2 regions of the Kocuria sp. MNB10 genome follow, and region 2 is predicted to be linked to the other one. Evidence: riboswitches for the same ligand, from Rfam matches in the RefSeq annotation. Region 2 holds a riboswitch; the other holds the start of a gene.
What was found. A riboswitch is a leader RNA that binds a small molecule or an ion and turns the genes downstream of it on or off. The one in region 2 is predicted to bind cyclic di-AMP.

Region 1 (3,964 bases), 180 kb from region 2:
ATCTACGCTGCAAGCCCCACCGGCGGGCATCGGCGGCGATCTTGAACCACGGATCTCCCATCTGGATCCCCAGGGCCTTGGCTTCGGCGGAGCGGGCGACCACACACCCGTCGTTGTTGCTCAGCACCACAGTGGGCTTGCCGAGCAGGGACGGGTCGAAAAGACGTTCGCAGGACACGTAGCAGTTGTTCACGTCCACCAGGGCGATCACGCCGAGCGCCCCACGGGGCGTGTTGGTATGTCGCGATGTTCGTTCTTGCGATGTTCCCTGTGCTTGGAGATCTGATCCCTGCCCATGAGAGCAGGTATAGCCGCCGGAGGCGACATCATTGCTGACCCCGCGTGAGGGGGCATGGGTGGGGGTCCGGAGGCCAGGGACCTAGCTTCCTCGAATCAGCGGCCGCGCCCACCCCGGGCGGTGTGCATAGCGAGGTCGCCTCGTCCTTGCCGAGCCGGTTCACTGCTGTCGATCGTGGAACTAGGCTCGGCGCACACGATCCGGATGCACCGGGAGGGGGAGTCCATGCCGAGGATGTCCGCTCTAGAAGCTTCGTGCTGCCGCAGTGCGCCATGGAGTCTTTTGGCCCGGCGAATGGTCCCCTGGGCGACCCAAGGCTTCCCCGTCACCGGGAACGTGCTGGAAATCGGCGGGGGCAGCGGGGCGATGGCCGAAGCGATCGTCCAAGCCAACCCTTGGGTGCGGCTCACTACGACCGACGCCGACCCGGTGATGGTTGAGGTTGCGCAGCAATGCCTTGTCAGATTCCCCCATGCTGAGGCCTGTCAGGCCGACGCCACCCGCCTGCCCTTCGAGGACGAGTCATTTGACACGGTTGTGAGCTTCCTGATGCTCCACCACGTCATCGAGTGGGAACACGCGGTGGTCGAGGGGTCCCGGGTTTTGCGGCCGGGCGGGGCATTGGTGGGATACGACCTGCTTGCCTCACGGATGGCCTCCTTGGTGCACCGGGCCGATCGCTCTCCCCACCGACTCATCGACCCCGGAGCCTTCGAACCAGTTCTCGACCAGGTCGGCCTGGAGCTCCTCGCCCTCCGGTTGTCCTTCGGTGGGCGGATTCTACGCTTTGTTGCCCAGAAGCCAGCTACGCGGTGACCTGCGTTGGCAACCAGGCCTGGACTGCGGGATGAGATCCCGTGCTGTGGGGGCCCTGTCGTTGACAGGGCCCCCACAGCACGGGGGCGGCTTCTCCGGGAGCCCCTGGGTGGATGCCCAAGGCATCCAGTGGTGTGGGTCAGCGGAAGGTGACGTAGCCGACCACGGGCATGGCGTTGACGTCGTGGACGAAGGTGCCCTGGGTCGGATTCAGCGCGGAGATCATCTTGCCGCCGCCCAGGTAGACCCCGATGTGGCCGCCACCGTTCTGGACGACAAGGTCACCGGGCTGGGGGTTGGCGGTCGGGGTACCAGCCGCCCACTGGGCCTGGCTGGTGCGGGGGATCTCGATGCCGTTCTGGGCGTAGACCCACTGGGTGAACCCGGAGCAGTCCCAGGCGCCGAAGGCGGTACCACCCCAGACGTAACCACCGCCCACACCCTGCATGGCGGTGCCCACGAGCCCGCTCCCGGAAGTGGAGACAGCAGTAGTGTCGGTGGACTGGACGGAAACATCCGAGGCCGAGGCCATCTGCGGCGTCGAGGCCGCCTGCGCCCCAGGGGCCGGGGTGGCTGCCGGGACGATCGGGGCCGCGGCGGGGGACGAGGCCAGGGTCGCCACCACGGGGGCGGGGGTGGAGGAGGCGGTGTTCGAGGGGGTCGGTAGCTCGGCGTAGGCCTGGGCGGGTGCCACCGAGCCGAGCACCGTCGCACCAGCGGCGGCTGCGAGAGTGGTGCGGCGAACGAGGCGGGACGGGGTCTGGGCGCGGTGGCGAGCAGTACGGCGCTGGAACATGGGCATGAGTGGATTCCTCCCTTTGCCTGCGAGGTGAGCTGTCGGATGCGGGTGGGAGACACCCGGCCGGGCGGACGCGCGCGTCCGGCCGGCTTAACCCCCAGGCCCCAAGGGCGGGACCGTGTATGGTTCCCCCGCTTCTGCCAAGCGATGTCTTTTCAGCGGACCCCGGGCACCGGCAGAATTCGGCGATGTACCCGGGGATGCCAACCGGATCGGCGATCGGCACGCAGAGGACAGTAGCGAACAGATAACGGAAAAGTCACGTTACGGTTACGGCCGCTCCTCCCCCCTTGTTTCACCGCCGAGCGGGACGGAGAGACGCTCGGGAGTGACAGCCGAGGCGGCGGCCGCCTTCTACTCGCGCCCCAGCACATTGCTGCCGAAGAGGTGCATATCTGACGGCGACTAGCGGATTTACGCGGTGTGCGCCCAGGCCCTCCTGTACCTGCGGCTCCGTCAGAGGGGTGCAAGAGCGCAGCTGCCAGCCCCTGCCGCCCCACAGGGATTGGTAAGAAAAGGCTAGGAAATCATCCAGGCTATTTTCAGGAAGTCGTTCTCTTCCGGCGGCGCGAGAGAGATTTCTTCATGAGATCTTCATGGTTCCTATGCATCTTTCACAAAAGGAAATGGATGCGTGGCGTGGCGCGCGCCTCGCTCTCGGGATTTCTTCACGGAATCTTCAAGGAGTAAGTGCTTCATCCGGCCAGATCCGCAGTTTGCTGTCGGTTGTATGGCGGATTGGCTCCGGCCGGTTCGTCTCCTCGGCCGAACCGACGAAGGAGCAAGCCATGACTCATCATGTGACGTCGATGCTGGAGACCTACCCGAAGGACCTGGGCGGGGTGGACGAGGAGAAGCTAGCCGCCTGCATCGAGGCCTGTTTCCAGTGCGCCCAGACCTGTACCGCCTGCGCCGACGCGTGCCTGTCCGAGGACATGGTCGCGGAGCTGACCAAGTGCATCCGCACCAACTTGGACTGCGCGGATCTGTGCGAGGCCACCGGGCGGGTTCTCTCCCGGCACACCGGCTACGACGCGAACATCACCCTGGATGCGATCCGGGCCTGCCAGATGGCCTGTAAGGCCTGCGCGGACGAGTGCGAGAAGCACGCCTCGATGCACGAGCACTGCCGGATCTGCGCGGAGGCCTGTCGGCGCTGCGAGGCCACCTGCGCCGAGCTGGTCGCCGCCCTGGGCTGAGCCTGCCCCCGCGGACCCATCACCCGGGTGGCGGACGGCGGTGAGAAGCTCCGGGGCTGGCTGGGAGCGAGGCCGCGGAGCAAGCCCGAGCTGCACAAGTCGGGCGACGCCATGACACACCCACCGCCCGGGTGATGCCCCGGGTGACTGATCACCTGGGGAGAAGTTCCTCCACGGAAACCGGGCCTCTTCTGGAGGCCGACGCTGACCCACGGAGGCCGTGGATGGGCCTCCGTCGGTGAAAGAGGAATCTGATCCGTTGACCGGGCACCTCCGGAGGCGGGGGTTCTTTCTTCCCCCCGTATCTCATTGAGCACAGCCCCGCCCGCGCGGATCGTTCCCGCCCCGGCGGCGGGGTGATCACCGAGCCGGCATCTCAGGGTCGAGCTCCCTCGTCGTGGAAGAGAGACATCATCATGGGTTCCACCCCATTCCGTGGCCGCCCCACGGTGGCCGCCACTATCGCCGTCGCCACCGCCTTGCTGGGCGGGGCGACCGCCCCGGCCTTCGCCCGCTGGGAGGCCACCCCGGTCTCTGCCCATACCCAGACCGAGACTCTCCAGCCCGAGCCCACCTCCCCGACCGCCTACGAGTTCGGCGAGACCCTGGCCGGCCTCGAAGGCGAGGAACTGGAGATCACGTTCCTGGCCGAGATCATCCCGCACCACCGCGCCGCCATCGAGATGGCCGAACTGGAGCTGGAGCGCGGCACCAGTCCCGACATCCGCACGCACGCGGAGAACATCATCGCCAACCAGCAGCACCAGATCGACCAGTTCACCCGGTGGCTGGAGGAGTGGTACGGGCTGACCCCGGAAGAGGCCATGGCCCAGGTCCCGGCAGAAGCCCAGG
Region 2 (3,964 bases):
TGATGTCTCTTTTCCACGATGAAGAAGCTCGACCCCGATGTGCCGGCCTCGGCAATCCGCCCGTGCCCGACGTGCGCCCAAGCCGCGCGGGTAGAGCTGTACTGAACAGGGAGCGGGAGAAGAGGAAACCCGCCTCCGGGCGGGCCCGATCAGCCCATCAGGATCCTCTTTCACCGACGGAGACCCGTCACGGGTATCCGCCGGTCAGCGTCTGAGCCTGTAGAAAAGGCCAAGTTCCCGCGGAAGCCGCTCTCCACGGAACCCCCGGTAGGGGGCCATCACCCAGGCGGCGGGTGCGTCATGGCGGTGGCCCCCTCCGCAGAGGAGATCCGGCCCGTGACGCCGATCCCGGTGGCCACGGGTGTCCTCACCGCCCCCGCCGCCCGGGTGATGGGTCTGTGGGAGGCGAGACTCAGCCCAGGGAGGCGACCAGTTCGGCGCAGGCGGCCTCGCACCGCCGGCAGGCCTCGGCACAAATCCGGCAGTGCTCGTGCATGGACGCGTGCTGCTCGCACTCATCTGCACACGCCTTGCAGGCCATCTGGCAGGCCTTGATCGCATCCAAGGTGATGTTCGCGTCGTAGCCGGTGTGCCGCGAGAGCACACGTCCGGTGGCCTCGCACAGGTCCGCGCAGTCGAGGTTGGTGCGGATGCACTTGGTCAGCTCGGCGACCATGTCCTCGGACAGGCAGGCATCCGCGCAGGCGGTACAGGTCTGGGCGCACTGGAAACAGGCCTGGATACAGGCGGCCAGCTTCCCCTTGTCCACCCCGCCGAGGTCCTTCGGGTAGGCCTCCCGCATCGCACTCACGTGATGGGTCATGGCTTGCTCCTTCGTCGGCTTCCTCGAGGAGACGAACCAGCCGGAACCAGCCCGCCATACCATCGACAGTAAACTGCCTTTTCCGTGTGGCGCGCCCCAAATTCTTGAAGATTTGATGAAGATCCAGGCCACAGTGGCGCACAGCGCTACTCCCTCGGGCGGCCTTCTCCGCCGGGGATCCGGGCAATTATGGAGTTTTCATGAAGAAATCGCGCTGCGCGGCCCAGAACGGCATCCCCGAAACTTCTCAATCTGAAGGAAAGCTCAAGGAATCCTCAAAGTCTTCTCCGTGCCACCCCTCGTGATACTGAAGGCCGCCCACGACCCCAAACCCCCTCGCCCTGGGGGGTGGTGTCCATGCAGGGCCGTGCACTGACGCCATTTCCCCTAGTCAAACGGCATTGGATGCGACGCCAGTCGTGATGCGGAGCCACAGGAGCGACGAACCCACGGCTTCTGGGCCGGGCCTTTTCAGAGTCGGCAGCCCAAGCTTTCAGACCCGGCCGAAGAAAGAATCCGGGCCGTGATCTAAACGTGACACTTTCGTTATGAGTGGGCTACTGTCCACTGCGTGCCGCTGATTGATCCGGTCGGCGCCCTCGTGCACATCGCCGAATTCTGCCGGTGCTCGGGGTTCCTGAAGAGAAATCGCTTGGCAGAAGCGGGGGAACCATTTTCGGTCCTGGGGTCCGGGACCTAGGGGTTAAGTCACCCGGAACGCATGCGTCCGGGGCGGCCGGGTGTCTCCCACCCGCATCCGACAGCTCACCTCGTAGGCAAAGGGAGGAACACACCCCATGACCATTTTTAAGCGCCGTACTGCCCGCCACCGCGCCGAGACCACCTCGCCCCTGGTGCGTACCACCACGGTCGCGGCTGCCGCAGGTGCGGCAGTGATCGGCTCCATCGCCCCGGCTCAGGCCTACGCCGAGGTCCCGACGGACACCGCCACTGCCTACTCGGCCCCCGCGTCCGCTCTGGCGGCCTACTCTTCGACAGCCCCCCGGGCCGTCGTTGCCCCCCAGGCCGTCTCCCCCCAGGCCTCGGCGGCTCCTGAGCAGAGCGCTTCGACCGCGACGGTGTCCACCCAGTCGACGGAGATCACCGAGATCACCGGCGCGTCCGGGATTGTGGGCACCGCGATGCAGGGCGCCGGCACCGGCTACGTCTGGGGCGGGACCGCCTTCGGCGCCTGGGACTGCTCCGGATTCACGAAGTGGGCCTACGCCCAGAACGGCATCGAGATCCCCCGCACCAGCTTCCAGCAGATCGCCGCGGCCACCCCCACGACCAACCCGCAGCCCGGAGACCTCGTCTCCCAGAACGGCGGGGCCCACATCGGCATCTACATCGGCGGGGGCAAAATGATCTCCGCCCTGAACCCCGCCCAGGGCACCTTCGTCCACTCCGTCAACGCCATGCCGGTGGACGGGTACTACACCTACCGCTGACCCGGTGCGCCCTCCGCAACGGCCTGAGTCGCTGCGGAGGGCCCCGGTTGTTGCAGCTGCTGATCCAGGGAATTCCTGCCTCGCGAGTGAGTTTTTCCTCCCCTGCAGACACCACACCGTTCCTCCACTTCTCCGCCGTGCGCGGTGCTCCTGATCCGGGGCCCGCTCTGCCGGACCCCGCGACATCTTGCGCCCCCGAGCGGGGTGCTCCGTGCTGTCACCGCACCGTTCCGGCAGATCCGCCCGGCCCGCCAGAAAGCCTGCACAACTCCTCATGACTCGTGACCTGACCTCCCCCAACGGCATCACCTCCCTCCTCACCGGCAAGGCCCGCACCGTGGCCGCCGTCGCCGCCTTCTCCGGGCTGGCCCTGGCCACCACCGTCTCGGTGCAGGCCACCCCGGCCCCGGATGCCTCCGCTGAGGCTCCGCTGTCGGCCGTCGCTGCCGCCACCCCCACCGCAGCGCCCACCCCGTCCCTGGAGCCGGTCGCCCACGTGACCACAGCCGAGAAGCAGACCGACCAGAAGACCGAGCAGAAGAAGGCCGAGCATAAGAAGACCGAGCAGAAGCTCGATGTTCCGGCCGTTGTGGCACCCGGTGGGGCCGTTCCGGCGCCGGCCGCCACGCCCGTTTCGGCCAACGCACCGGCCAACACACTCGCCGCGAAGCCAGTTGTCCAAGAAGCAGCTATTCAAGAACCAGTCGTCCAGACGGTCCCGGAGCCTGTCACCGAGCCTGCCCCGGTGGCGGTTCCCGCCCGGGAACCAGCCGCGCAGGCTGGCCCGAGGACCGCCGTCGCTTCTGCCCCAAAGCCAGCTACGCCGGCCGCTCCGTCCGCTGAGCGCACGGTCACCTCGCTGAGCTCGCCCTCCGGCAAGAGCGCGACCATCGCCTCCGCTGCCATGGGACAACTAGGCACCGGTCAAGACTGTCCCGTGACGGGTTCAGTGGAGGCTTGGTAGTGCCGCTCCGGCGGTCGCCGGGGCGGTGTGGTGACGATAGTAGGCGTCTTCGAACTCGATCGGGGGCACGAGCCCGATCTCTCCGTGCAGGCGCCGGCGATTGAACCAGTCGACGTACTCGGCCACCCCGATCTCCAGGTCGTCGATCGACTTCCAGGGGCCCTTGTTGCGGATCAGTTCGGCCTTGAACAGCGAGTTGAACGCCTCAGCGAGGGCATTGTCGTACGAATCGCCGGTGGATCCCACCGAGGCCACCGCCCCCGCCTCGGCCAGGCGCTGGGTGTAGCGCACGGCGACATACTGAACGCCTTTGTCGCTGTGATGGACCACACCGCTGGTGTCATGGCCGTCGTGGGAGCGGGTCCACAACCCCATCTCGAGAGCGTCCAGAGCCAGGTCCGTGCGCAACGAGGTCGACAGCTGCCACCCCACCACCCGCCGGGAGAACACATCGATGACGAAGGCGGCGTAGACCCAGCCGGCGAACGTTCTGCAATACGTGATGTCGGCGACCCACAGCCGGTCCGGGGCAGCGGCGGTGAAAGATCGTTCCACCAGGTCCGGGCGGGTCTCCGGTCCGGTGCCGGCCACCGTGGTGCGCGGGCCCTTGGCGCGAATGATCCCGCGCAGACCCGCCGCCCTCATGAGCCGGTGAACCGTGCACCGGGCCACCCGGTGGCCGTTCCGGCGCAGCGCGGCGTGGACCTTGGTGATCCCGTACACCCC

Region 1: it holds a riboswitch for cyclic di-AMP, as region 2 does, so the genes downstream of both, ACW9PK_RS05585 (C40 family peptidase) here and ACW9PK_RS04715 (C40 family peptidase) in region 2, are expected to answer to the same signal.

What each region holds. Positions count from the first base shown of each region.
Region 1 covers NZ_CM133411.1:1,242,606-1,246,569, reverse strand. Annotated here, with positions in the region: gene ACW9PK_RS05595 (Y-family DNA polymerase) at 1-211, opposite strand, end outside; gene ACW9PK_RS05590 (class I SAM-dependent methyltransferase) at 353-1,114, shown strand; gene ACW9PK_RS05585 (C40 family peptidase) at 1,254-1,916, opposite strand; cyclic di-AMP (ydaO/yuaA leader) riboswitch at 1,922-2,070, opposite strand; gene ACW9PK_RS05580 (four-helix bundle copper-binding protein) at 2,702-3,112, shown strand; gene ACW9PK_RS05575 (DUF305 domain-containing protein) at 3,529-3,964, shown strand, end outside.
Region 2 covers NZ_CM133411.1:1,063,136-1,067,099, forward strand. Annotated here, with positions in the region: gene ACW9PK_RS04710 (four-helix bundle copper-binding protein) at 413-823, opposite strand; cyclic di-AMP (ydaO/yuaA leader) riboswitch at 1,423-1,614, shown strand; gene ACW9PK_RS04715 (C40 family peptidase) at 1,621-2,274, shown strand; gene ACW9PK_RS04720 (hypothetical protein) at 2,549-3,238, shown strand; one part of gene ACW9PK_RS04725 (IS3 family transposase) at 3,221-3,964, opposite strand, start outside.